2 linked regions of the Paeniglutamicibacter kerguelensis genome follow. The protein of the gene in region 1 interacts with the protein of each later gene in a pairwise test. Links are inferred from orthologs where the notes say so. Each region holds a gene or a part of one and is shown on either strand. Other genes may lie near its edges.

Region 1 (5,268 bases):
CAGGGGCTGGCCGGGCGCTACCCGGGCATCCTGCTGCCGCTGCACGGCGAACACCAGGCGCAGAACGCCGCGGTGGCGCTGGCCGCCGTGGAGGCGTTCATCGGGGGAGGCGAGACGGAGCTGAACCACGACCTGGTCATGGAGGGCTTCGGCGCCGCCACCAGCCCGGGGCGCCTGGAGGTCATCCGCACCGCCCCGAGCGTGCTGCTTGACGCCGGCCACAACCCGGACGGCATCCGCGCCTCGGCCAAGGCCGTCAAGGAGGCCTTCGGGTTCTCCAAGCTGGTGCTGGTCATCGGCATCCTCGCCGAAAAGGACGCCCCGGCGATGCTCGCCGAACTGCGCGAACAGTACATCGACCTGGTGGAGGACGTCTGCATCACGCAGTCCAACTCCCCGCGCGCCATCCCCGCCGGCGAACTGGCCGGAATGGCATTGGAGGCCGGTTTCAACGAGGAGGACCTCTTTGTCACCGAGCGCCTCGACGACGCCCTGGAATGGGCCGTCGGCCGTGCGGAGGACTCCGAGGACTTCGGCGGCGGCGTGCTCGTCACCGGGTCGATCACGTTGATCGGGGAGACCCGCATGCTGATGGGAGGCGCGTAGGCCATGGCACGAATGACCAAGGCGCAGCGTGAATGGCGCCCGGGCCAACCGAAAAAGCCGCGCTCCACGCGTGTGATGTTCGCCTCAACGGTGCTCACACTGGAGGCCTTCCTGGCGTTTTTCGTCGCGCTGGCCTACTCCGGGCTCAACCGCGAGACGGTCAGCCCGGTGTTGGCGCTCGGCGCCGGCGCCGTGCTGGCGCTGGCCTGCATCTTCACCTGCGCCCTGCTGAAAAAACCGCTGGGATACGCCATTGGCTGGGCCCTGCAGGTCGTTTTCATCCTGACCGGCTTCCTCATGCCGGAGATGTTTGTCATCGGCCTGGCGTTCGCCGCCACCTGGTGGTACGCGGTGACCAAGGGGCACTCGATGGACGTGGAGACCGCCCGGCGGGCCCGGGAGCAGGCCAAGTGGGACGCCGCGAACCCGGAGCCCGACGCCCCGTAGCCGGCGCACAACCGTAGAATCAGTACCAAATACCATTTTCCGCACCACAAACACGTGACAGGAGCAGCTTCATGACCATTGAACGCACCCTCATCCTCATCAAGCCCGACGGCGTCAAGCGCCGGCTGACCGGCCAGATCATCGCCCGCGTCGAGGCCAAGGGCTACGACGTCGTCGAGCTCAAGCAGGTCCACGCGACCCGCGAACTGCTCGAGGCGCACTACGAGGAGCACGTGGGCAAGCCGTTCTACGAACCGCTCGTGGAGTTCATGCTTTCCGGCCCGGTCGTGGCCGTCATCGCCGAGGGCCACAACGTCATCACCGGTTTCCGCTCGCTGGCCGGCACCACCGACCCGACCACCGCCGCCCCGGGCACCATCCGCGGCGACCTGGGCCGCGACTGGGGCCTGAAGGTCCAGCAGAACCTGGTCCACGGTTCGGACTCGGTCGAGTCCGCGACCCGCGAAATCGGCATCTGGTTCGCCTAAGCGGTTCAACGACTAAAGGGCAAACGCCAAGGGCCCGGCACCTTCCCCCATCGGGGGAGCGGTGCCGGGCCCTTGGTCCGTCCGGACCGGTTTCAGAGCCGGGCGGGGTTCACTCCCGGCCGGCCCGCACCGATCCGATGAGCGAATCGATGCCGAACGCCAGCGCCGTGCCGATCGCGTAGGCCAGCAGGTCCAACGGGACAAAGGTGGACCCGAGCACCAGCCGGATCGGCGGGAAGGCGGCGCCAAGCGTTGCCGGGATCGAGGTGATCTGCAGCAGCTCGATGGCCGTGCAGAAGGCCAGGGTGATCGCGGCGTTGGACCAGGCGGCGGCGCGCGGACGCAGGAACACTAGCAGGACATAGATGAGCACCGCGTAGAGCACGCCCCCGGAGAGGTCCGCCGCCGGCCCCGCGGCAAGGAACCGGGCCCCGAGGCCCAGGACAACCACCGGCACAACCAGCAGCCCCGCGGCCAGCCGCCGCCTGCGCGCCCGCGGGTCAGCCACCGAAGAACGCCTGCGGGAAGCGAAGGACGACGCTCGCGGCCGCCAGGATCAGCAGCACGACGGTCAGCACCCACGTCCATTCGGCGAGGAACCGCTTGAGGCCCGCGGGGGCCGGGATCACGCCGTGGGCCGCGTTGCGGGCCGTGGTGAACATGAACATCGGGATCATCATCGCCCACACCACCATGCAGTACAGGCACAGCGCGTTGATCTCGTACAGCGCCTGGGACCAGAGCCAGATGATGAAGACCATCGCCAAGGTGACGCCCGCCTGCAGCCCCAGCCAGTACCAGCGGGCAAACCGGGCCCCGGCCAGCAGCGCCATGCCGATGGTGATGACGATGCCGAAGCCCACGATGCCCAGGAACGGGTTCGGAAAGCCCAGGAGCGCGGCCTGGCTGGATTTCATGATGGTGCCGCAGGAGACCCACGGGTTGAAGTCGCAGCTGGTCACGTAGTCCGGGTTCTTGTACAGGGCCAGGCGCTCGAGCACCAGGATGCCGGAGGCGATCCAGGCGACGCCTGCGGTGAGCACCAGGAAGAACCCGAACGGCTTGGCCCGCCGCAATGCCGGAAGGCCTGCCTCGTCGATGCTTGTCGAGTCCGCGTCGGCTCGGGACGTGCTCATCAATAACTCCCTTGGTTTTCCTGCAGTGGTTCGGCGGCGCCGGCGATGCGGTGCCGATGCTTGAAGTCTAGTGCTCGAAACCGTGTCAACGGCCCCGGAGCACGGCAAACCGCATGTCAAGACGGAGTAGCCAACGCGGTCGGGGGAGGGGTCCGCGGGCTGCGCGACATGCCCGAACGCGTCGAATCGCGCAGGTGGGTCCATAGAAGTTCCGCGGTATGAGACAATTGCAGTGGTTGTTCGCGGATCCACAGTCTGCTTTCAACCCAACGACAGGCTTTCAAGCCCGATTGCGATGCATCTGCTGTGTAGAGACCGCCTATATGAAGGTCTGAGCGAATACCGCGATTTGGTCGCCGCAACAAAAAGCGGCTTGTTTGGAAAAGCGCCGTTGGTTTTGCCGGATGCCGCGCCCCACAATGGTTGGCGTACCCTGCAAGACGAGCACACGACTTCCGCTAGGACACGCGGCCACACCGGCCCGGTTACTGCGAACCAACCAAGGCTCGGCGAGCTATCTGTGGGAGCAGCCGATCCATGAGGAGCACTCTTTTAAAATGGCAGCAAATCGCGACGAATCAAAAGCGGCAGGTCAGGCCCCCAAGGCACGAACCCGCACCAGCCGCCCACGCAACACCTCCAGCGAACCCACGGTCCCGGCCCGCCCGGTGCGCCGTGCGATGACCCTAGCCGAACTCAATGAAGCGGCCGCGGCGCCCACCAGCAAGACCCGCGCCAACGTTGCGCCGCGCACCGCAGCGGCCCGCACCACCGCGGCACGCCGCCGCCCGGCCGCCAACGCCAAGGCCGAGGCCCCCGCGGCAGCGCCAACCGTTGAGACCCCGGCCGCCGCACCGGTGGCGGCCGCACCCGTGAAGAAGGCCCCGGCCAAGCGCGGCCCGCGCCGCGCCACCTCGGCCGTCACCAGCCCGGTCGCCAGCACCGATGCCCCGGTCGGCCTCATTGAGCCTGCCCCCGTTGCGGCATCCGCAGCCGAGCCCGCCGTCGAAGCCCCGGCCAAGGTCGAGGAAAAGGCCGAAGCGAAGGCACCGGCCAAGCGCCCGACACGTTCACGTTCCCGCCGCGCCTCGGCACCCGCCGGCGACGCTGCCGGCACCCCGGCCAAGGAAGCCGCCGTTGCGGCTCCCGTGGCCGAAGTTCCGGTGGTTGAAACTGCCGTTGTCGAAGCATCAGTGGTTGAAGTAACCGAAGAAGTTGTCGTCGTGGCTGAAGCCCCGGTCGAAGCAAGCGCAGAAGTAACCGAAGAAGCCCCCGCAGAGGCACCGGCCAAGACGGCGCGCAAGCGTCCGACCCGTTCCTCGCGTTCGGCCAAGGCGCCCGCCGCCGAGGTTGTTGCCGAGGCTCCGGCCGAAGTTCCTGCCGTCGCCGCGAGCATCGTCGAGGCCGTCGCCGCGGAGGCCATGGCCACCGGCGGAACCGAATCCGCAGGCATCACCGATCCGTTCGCGATTCCGGAAATGGCACTCTCCGTGCTGTTCCAGGCTCCCGACCTTTCCGCGGTCGCACCCGTCGCCGCCGACGAGGACGAAGACGAGGATTCGGCCGGCAACCGCCGCAACCGCCGTTCGCGTTCCCGCACCCGCACCGAGGGCGAAGCCGCCGAGGGTGCCGAGACCGACGAGGACGAGACCGATGGCGACGCCGTCGTTTCGCGCCGCCGCCGCCGCCGCCGCCGCGGCGAGGCCGACCTGGAACTGGCCGGTGGCGAACAGGACGATCCTCCCAACACGATCACCCGCGTGCGCGCACCGCGCACGTCCCTGGATTCGGTCATGTCCAACAAGGTCACCGCCGTCAAGGGTTCGACCCGCTTGGAAGCCAAGCGCCAGCGCCGCCGCGATTCGCGCGAGTCCGGCCGCCGCCGCCAGGTGATCACCGAGGCCGAGTTCCTCGCACGCCGCGAATCCGTCGACCGCCAGATGATCGTGCGCCAGCGCGAGGACCGCATCCAGATCGGCGTCCTGGAGGACGGCATCCTTGCCGAGCACTTCGTCTCCAAGACCCAGCAGGATTCGCTGATCGGCAACGTCTACATCGGCAAGGTGCAGAACGTGCTGCCTTCCATGGAAGCCGCCTTCGTTGACATCGGACGCGGCCGCAACGCCGTGCTCTACGCCGGCGAGGTCAACTGGGATGTCGCGGGCCTCGACGGCCAGCCGCGCCGCATCGAACACGCCCTGAAGTCCGGGGACACCGTGCTGGTGCAGGTCACCAAGGATCCGGTGGGCCACAAGGGTGCCCGCCTGACTTCCCAGATCTCCCTGCCGGGACGCTACCTGGTCTACGTGCCGGGCGGCTCGATGACCGGCATCTCCCGCAAGCTTCCCGATGTCGAGCGCAACCGCCTGAAGAAGATCCTCAAGGACCACCTGCCGGAAAACGCGGGCGTCATCGTCCGCACCGCGGCGGAGGGCGCCTCCGAGGAAGAGTTGATGAACGACATCAACCGCCTGCGCGCCCAGTGGGAGGGCATCGAGGCCGCCTCGACGTCCACCAAGACGCTGGCCCCGGAACTGCTCTACGGCGAACCGGACCTGACCATCAAGGTCGTCCGCGACGTGTTCAACGAG
Region 2 (4,149 bases), 2.0 Mb from region 1 along the record:
ATCGAGAGGTCCGCTACGCCACCGAGCTCCGATTCGCCAGCGCTCGGGACCGCATCCGTTTGGCTGGGTTCCGCCGATTTGGAGGGCTTGCCCGAAGCCTTCGGGCTCCCGGATTCCTTCGCCGAAGGCTTCTTGGACGCCGACTTGTCGGCCGAGGGCTCGGTGCTGCTTGCCGCCACGTTTGCCGGGGCCTTGCCACCCCCGTCATTCAGGAGCTTGGGCAATGCGGTGAAGGAAAACACTCCGACCAACAACGCAACGGCACCGAAGACCATCAGCCAACGGAGGCCCGGGCGCACGCCACCGGCAGATGCGGCAGCCGCCCAGCCATTGGCGCGGTGTGACCCACTGCGGTTGCTGAACTCTGGGACGCGATCAAATTCATCGCGCGGATAGTTGGTCATGCCCGTCCTCGGTGATGTGTCTAGCTTTGGGGGCACACGCGGATACATGAATGCAGACGCGGTTGAAGAACAAAACCTTCAACCTGCGTTGTACTCAAGCCTCTGATTCGACCTTTTTGGCCGAACGAGCGCGGTGCCTCGTCGTTCGTAGTCTACGCAATCGTTTGACCAGCGTGGGGTCATAAGCCAACGCGGCGTCCGTGTCGATCAGGGTGTTCAACAGCTGGTAGTAGTTGGTTGCGGATATGGAAAAGAGCTGCGAGATGGCCTGTTCCTTGGCTCCGGCGTACTTCCACCACTGCCGCTCCAGCGCAAGGATCCGCTGGGAACGCTCGTCCAATTCACTCGACTCATCAAGCTCGAACTCAAGCCCAAGTGCCTCGGTTGGCATCGCACACCCTCAACAATCCAGTTCTCCGCATGGTGAACCTCTACAAATTAGTTCAATGTAATTATTCTAACGCGGATCCGGTGCATGTCATTTGCTTCAAGGTGGCCCGATCCGGCCACAATGGCTGCTATGGACACCGGAGAACCAACACTCTTTGAGCTACCAGGCGAGCAACCCGACACCACCAGGTTCCCCTTCGACAGGGGTCTTGGCGATGCGGTTGCGGCTGGTCTCGTGGCCCCAGACTGGGCCGAGGCGTTGGCTCCGGTCGAAGGCAACCTCGTCGACATTGCCAAGGTCCTGGAGAAACGCCGGGGAGCCGGGGAGCACGTGCTTCCGGCGCCCTCGAACATCTTGCGCGCCTTCCAGCTGCCCCTCGCCGAGGCCCGCGTGCTGGTCATGGGGCAAGATCCATACCCCACGCCGGGGCATTCGGTGGGCTTGAGTTTCTCGACCCGGGCATCGGTGAACCCGCTCCCCCGGAGCCTCAAGAACATCTACACCGAGCTGCACACGGACATGGGAATTATCACGCCGACCCACGGAGACCTCTCGGCGTGGGCCGCCCAGGGAGTGGTGTTGCTGAACCGCGTGCTTTCGGTCGGGGCCGGCGCCGCAGGCTCCCATCGCGGCATCGGCTGGGAAGCCGTTACCGACACGGCCATCGCCGCACTTGCCGACCGCGGCGCCCCGCTGGTTGCGATCCTCTGGGGCAAGGACGCCCAGGCGCTGGGACCCCGGCTGGGCGAGACCCCGATCATTGCCTCGGCGCACCCGTCGCCGCTGTCGGCACGACGCGGGTTCTTTGGCTCACGGCCCTTCAGCCGAACCAACCAGCTGCTGGAAGCACAAGGGGCAACGCCCATTGACTGGTCGCTGCCCCCGGTAGTCCGCACGCGCTAACGGCGGCGGATGCCGCTGCGTTCCCCGCTGACGGCGCTGCCGGTGAACGGCCGCGCCAGGGTGTCCCCGAAGACCACGCCGCCGGCGATGGCCATCATGATGGTGAACGCCGTGAACATATCGACCACGGCCCCCGTCATGTCCTCGACGTCGAACACCAGGCCGTACATGGACCGGAAAATCATCAGGCCCGGCAGCAGGAACACGATGGCGGGGGCCGCAAGTACCAGCTGGGGCGCCCGCATCCGGTGTGCAACGATCCGGCCCGCCAAGCCGATGAACGTGGCGGCCACGGCCGGGGCCGTCCGGTCCCCCACGCCCAGTGCCTGGATGCCCAGCAGCACCAGATAGCCAAGCAGCGCTATGGCTCCGGTGGGAAGCAGGAGGGCGCGGCTGGTCTGTTCGGTCACGGCGCCCATCACGACGGCCGCCGCGACCAGGACAACAAGCAGCCACCCCGGGTAGGCGATCTTGTCGATGGTCCGCACGTCGAGCTCCGGCGCCCCGGCCAATTCGCCAATCACCAGGGCCGCCATGATGCCCGTCAGGATTGCCGCGTAACTGAGCCCCGCGGAGAAAAACCTGCCCGCGGCCGTCACGGGGAACCCGTTGATGGCATCCTGCAGCGCCGAAACGAACCGGGACGAGGGCAGCAGCAGCAAGATTCCGCCAGAAACCACCAGCGCCGGGTCGATCGGTGCATTCAAGGCATGGAACAGCACGGCAACGGCCGTGACCACAAAGGTGGATGCGGCGATGGAAAAGAAATCGGGGATGCGCCAACGCGAGGCGTACTTCGCGATCTGCCCGACCAAAAGCGATGAGGCGAATGCAATCGCGGCGCCCGCCAGGGATCCGCCGATGAAGACAACAAACGCTGCGGCGAATCCGCCGGCAGCGGCGGACACCATCCAGCGCGGGAAGGGCTTGGGCTGCCGGGAGATTTCGCGAAGCCGGTCCACCGACTGCTGGCGGGTGACACCGCCTGCGACAATGTCGGACACCAGCTGGTGCACGTAGGCCAGGCCGGCGAAGTTGTTGGTCCACGAGCGCACCACGCGCAGCATGGAATATGAATCTCCCTCCGGCGGGGAGAAGTTCAGGTGGATCGACTGGTTGGTGATGTCCACGTCGATGTGCCGCAAACCCAGGGCGGCAGTCACCGCAATGACGCTCGTCTCGACCTCCAGGGCGCCGGCCCCGTAGCGGAACATCGTTTCGGCCAGATCCAGCGCAAATTCCAGGGTCTTGCGTGCCGAAGCGTCCTGCGCCGAATTGACCTTCGGATTGGCATAGGGCGTGCCCCTGAGCCTGTCCACGATGCTGAACGCCTGGGTCGGCGGGGCGTCGGAGGCCAGCCAGCGGGAAATCATGCGCCTGGCCGTGGGGTTGGCCCGCGGAGGGAGGGCCGGGGCCCCGCTGGGAGTCACGCCGACCTGCCCCGTCTGGGCGTTCAGCTTGTCCTGCACCTCGGGAGGCAATTTTGCCGGCGGCTGGGATGCACTGGGCGTCGGACGCGGAGGTGTCGAGTGCTTCCCTCGCTCCGCCGCGCGCCTTCCGGGCGCTGCCGGGTTTCCCGGGGCCGGCGGCTGTTGCCGCGCCGCGGGCACGCTTGAATCAGCCGGTGCCAGCAGATTCATTTCCCGCGTCTGGACCCGCCTGATGCTCGCGACTTGGGGATTTGGGTCTTCACCGGAGGGCACTGTTTTGGCACCGTCCGGATCCTTGCCTGAAGACACGCTCACTCCTGTCGGTTGCGCCTTTTCACCCCCACCTTACAGCCGTATCTTGGGTATTTATTGAACACGTTTCCTGACTCACATTTTGCCCCGCGCACCAGGCTTCGCAGAGAGTCCCGGGAATATCCCCCGACCCACCCGCGTTGGGCAAAAATAGATGCAAATGTATTCAAATCACTGGAAGGCGAGCACTGCAACCATGAGTGAAAACCACACCCCGCGCCGGCAACTTGAAATCGGCGTTGAGACATTCGGAGACATCACCGAGGATTCCGGCGGCCACCTGCTGCACCCGGCCGAGGTCATTCGAAACGTTGTCGAGGAAGCCAAGGCCGCGGAAGCCGCGGGGCTGGACTTCTTCGGAGTCGGGGAACACCATCGCGACGACTACTCGGTGTCGGCACCCGAGGTCGTCCTGGGCGCCATCGCCGGCGTGACCAAGAACATCCGGCTGGGCTCCGCGGTCACGGTCCTGAGTTCCGACGATCCCGTGCGCGTCTACGAGCGCTTCGCTACGCTCGATGCGCTCTCCAACGGCCGTGCCGAGGTAATCCTGGGCCGCGGATCCTTCATCGAGTCGTTCCCTCTTTTCGGCTACGAACTTTCCGACTACGAGATCCTCTTTGAGGAGAAGCTCGCCCTCTTTGCCAAGCTCCGCAAGTCCGAGCCGGTGACATGGCAGGGGCAGACCAGGTCGGCCTTGCGCAACCAG

The links. Proteins that work in one complex are often made in the same cells at the same time.
Region 2: the proteins of ndk (region 1) and JOF47_RS00325 interact in binary tests that used the Escherichia coli proteins (3 or more experiments, as listed by UniProt). The link is inferred for Paeniglutamicibacter kerguelensis from one-to-one orthologs.

The regions. Positions count from the first base shown.
Region 1 is NZ_JAGIOF010000001.1:2,021,794-2,027,061, reverse strand. The notes cover bases 1-2,832. They hold ndk (nucleoside-diphosphate kinase), read left to right. Parts: upstream 1-1,124; coding sequence 1,125-1,541; downstream 1,542-2,832. Other genes in these bases: JOF47_RS09185 (vitamin K epoxide reductase family protein), read right to left, coding at 2,042-2,677; JOF47_RS21900 (ribosomal maturation YjgA family protein), read right to left, coding at 1,651-2,049; JOF47_RS09200 (DUF4233 domain-containing protein), read left to right, coding at 610-1,053; JOF47_RS09205 (bifunctional folylpolyglutamate synthase/dihydrofolate synthase), read left to right, coding at 1-606. Outside these bases: JOF47_RS09180 (Rne/Rng family ribonuclease), read left to right, coding at 3,235-5,268. UniProt on the Escherichia coli protein: Major role in the synthesis of nucleoside triphosphates other than ATP. The ATP gamma phosphate is transferred to the NDP beta phosphate via a ping-pong mechanism, using a phosphorylated active-site intermediate.
Region 2 is NZ_JAGIOF010000001.1:72,561-76,709, reverse strand. What follows is about bases 78-2,811. They hold JOF47_RS00325 (uracil-DNA glycosylase), read left to right. Parts: upstream 78-924; coding sequence 925-1,698; downstream 1,699-2,811. Other genes in these bases: JOF47_RS00320 (threonine/serine exporter family protein), read right to left, coding at 1,695-2,811; JOF47_RS00330 (DUF3263 domain-containing protein), read right to left, coding at 499-795; JOF47_RS00335 (LytR C-terminal domain-containing protein), read right to left, coding at 78-404. In the rest of the region: more of JOF47_RS00335, read right to left, coding at 1-77; more of JOF47_RS00320, read right to left, coding at 2,812-3,437; JOF47_RS00315 (LLM class flavin-dependent oxidoreductase), read left to right, coding at 3,637-4,149. UniProt on the Escherichia coli protein: Excises uracil residues from the DNA which can arise as a result of misincorporation of dUMP residues by DNA polymerase or due to deamination of cytosine.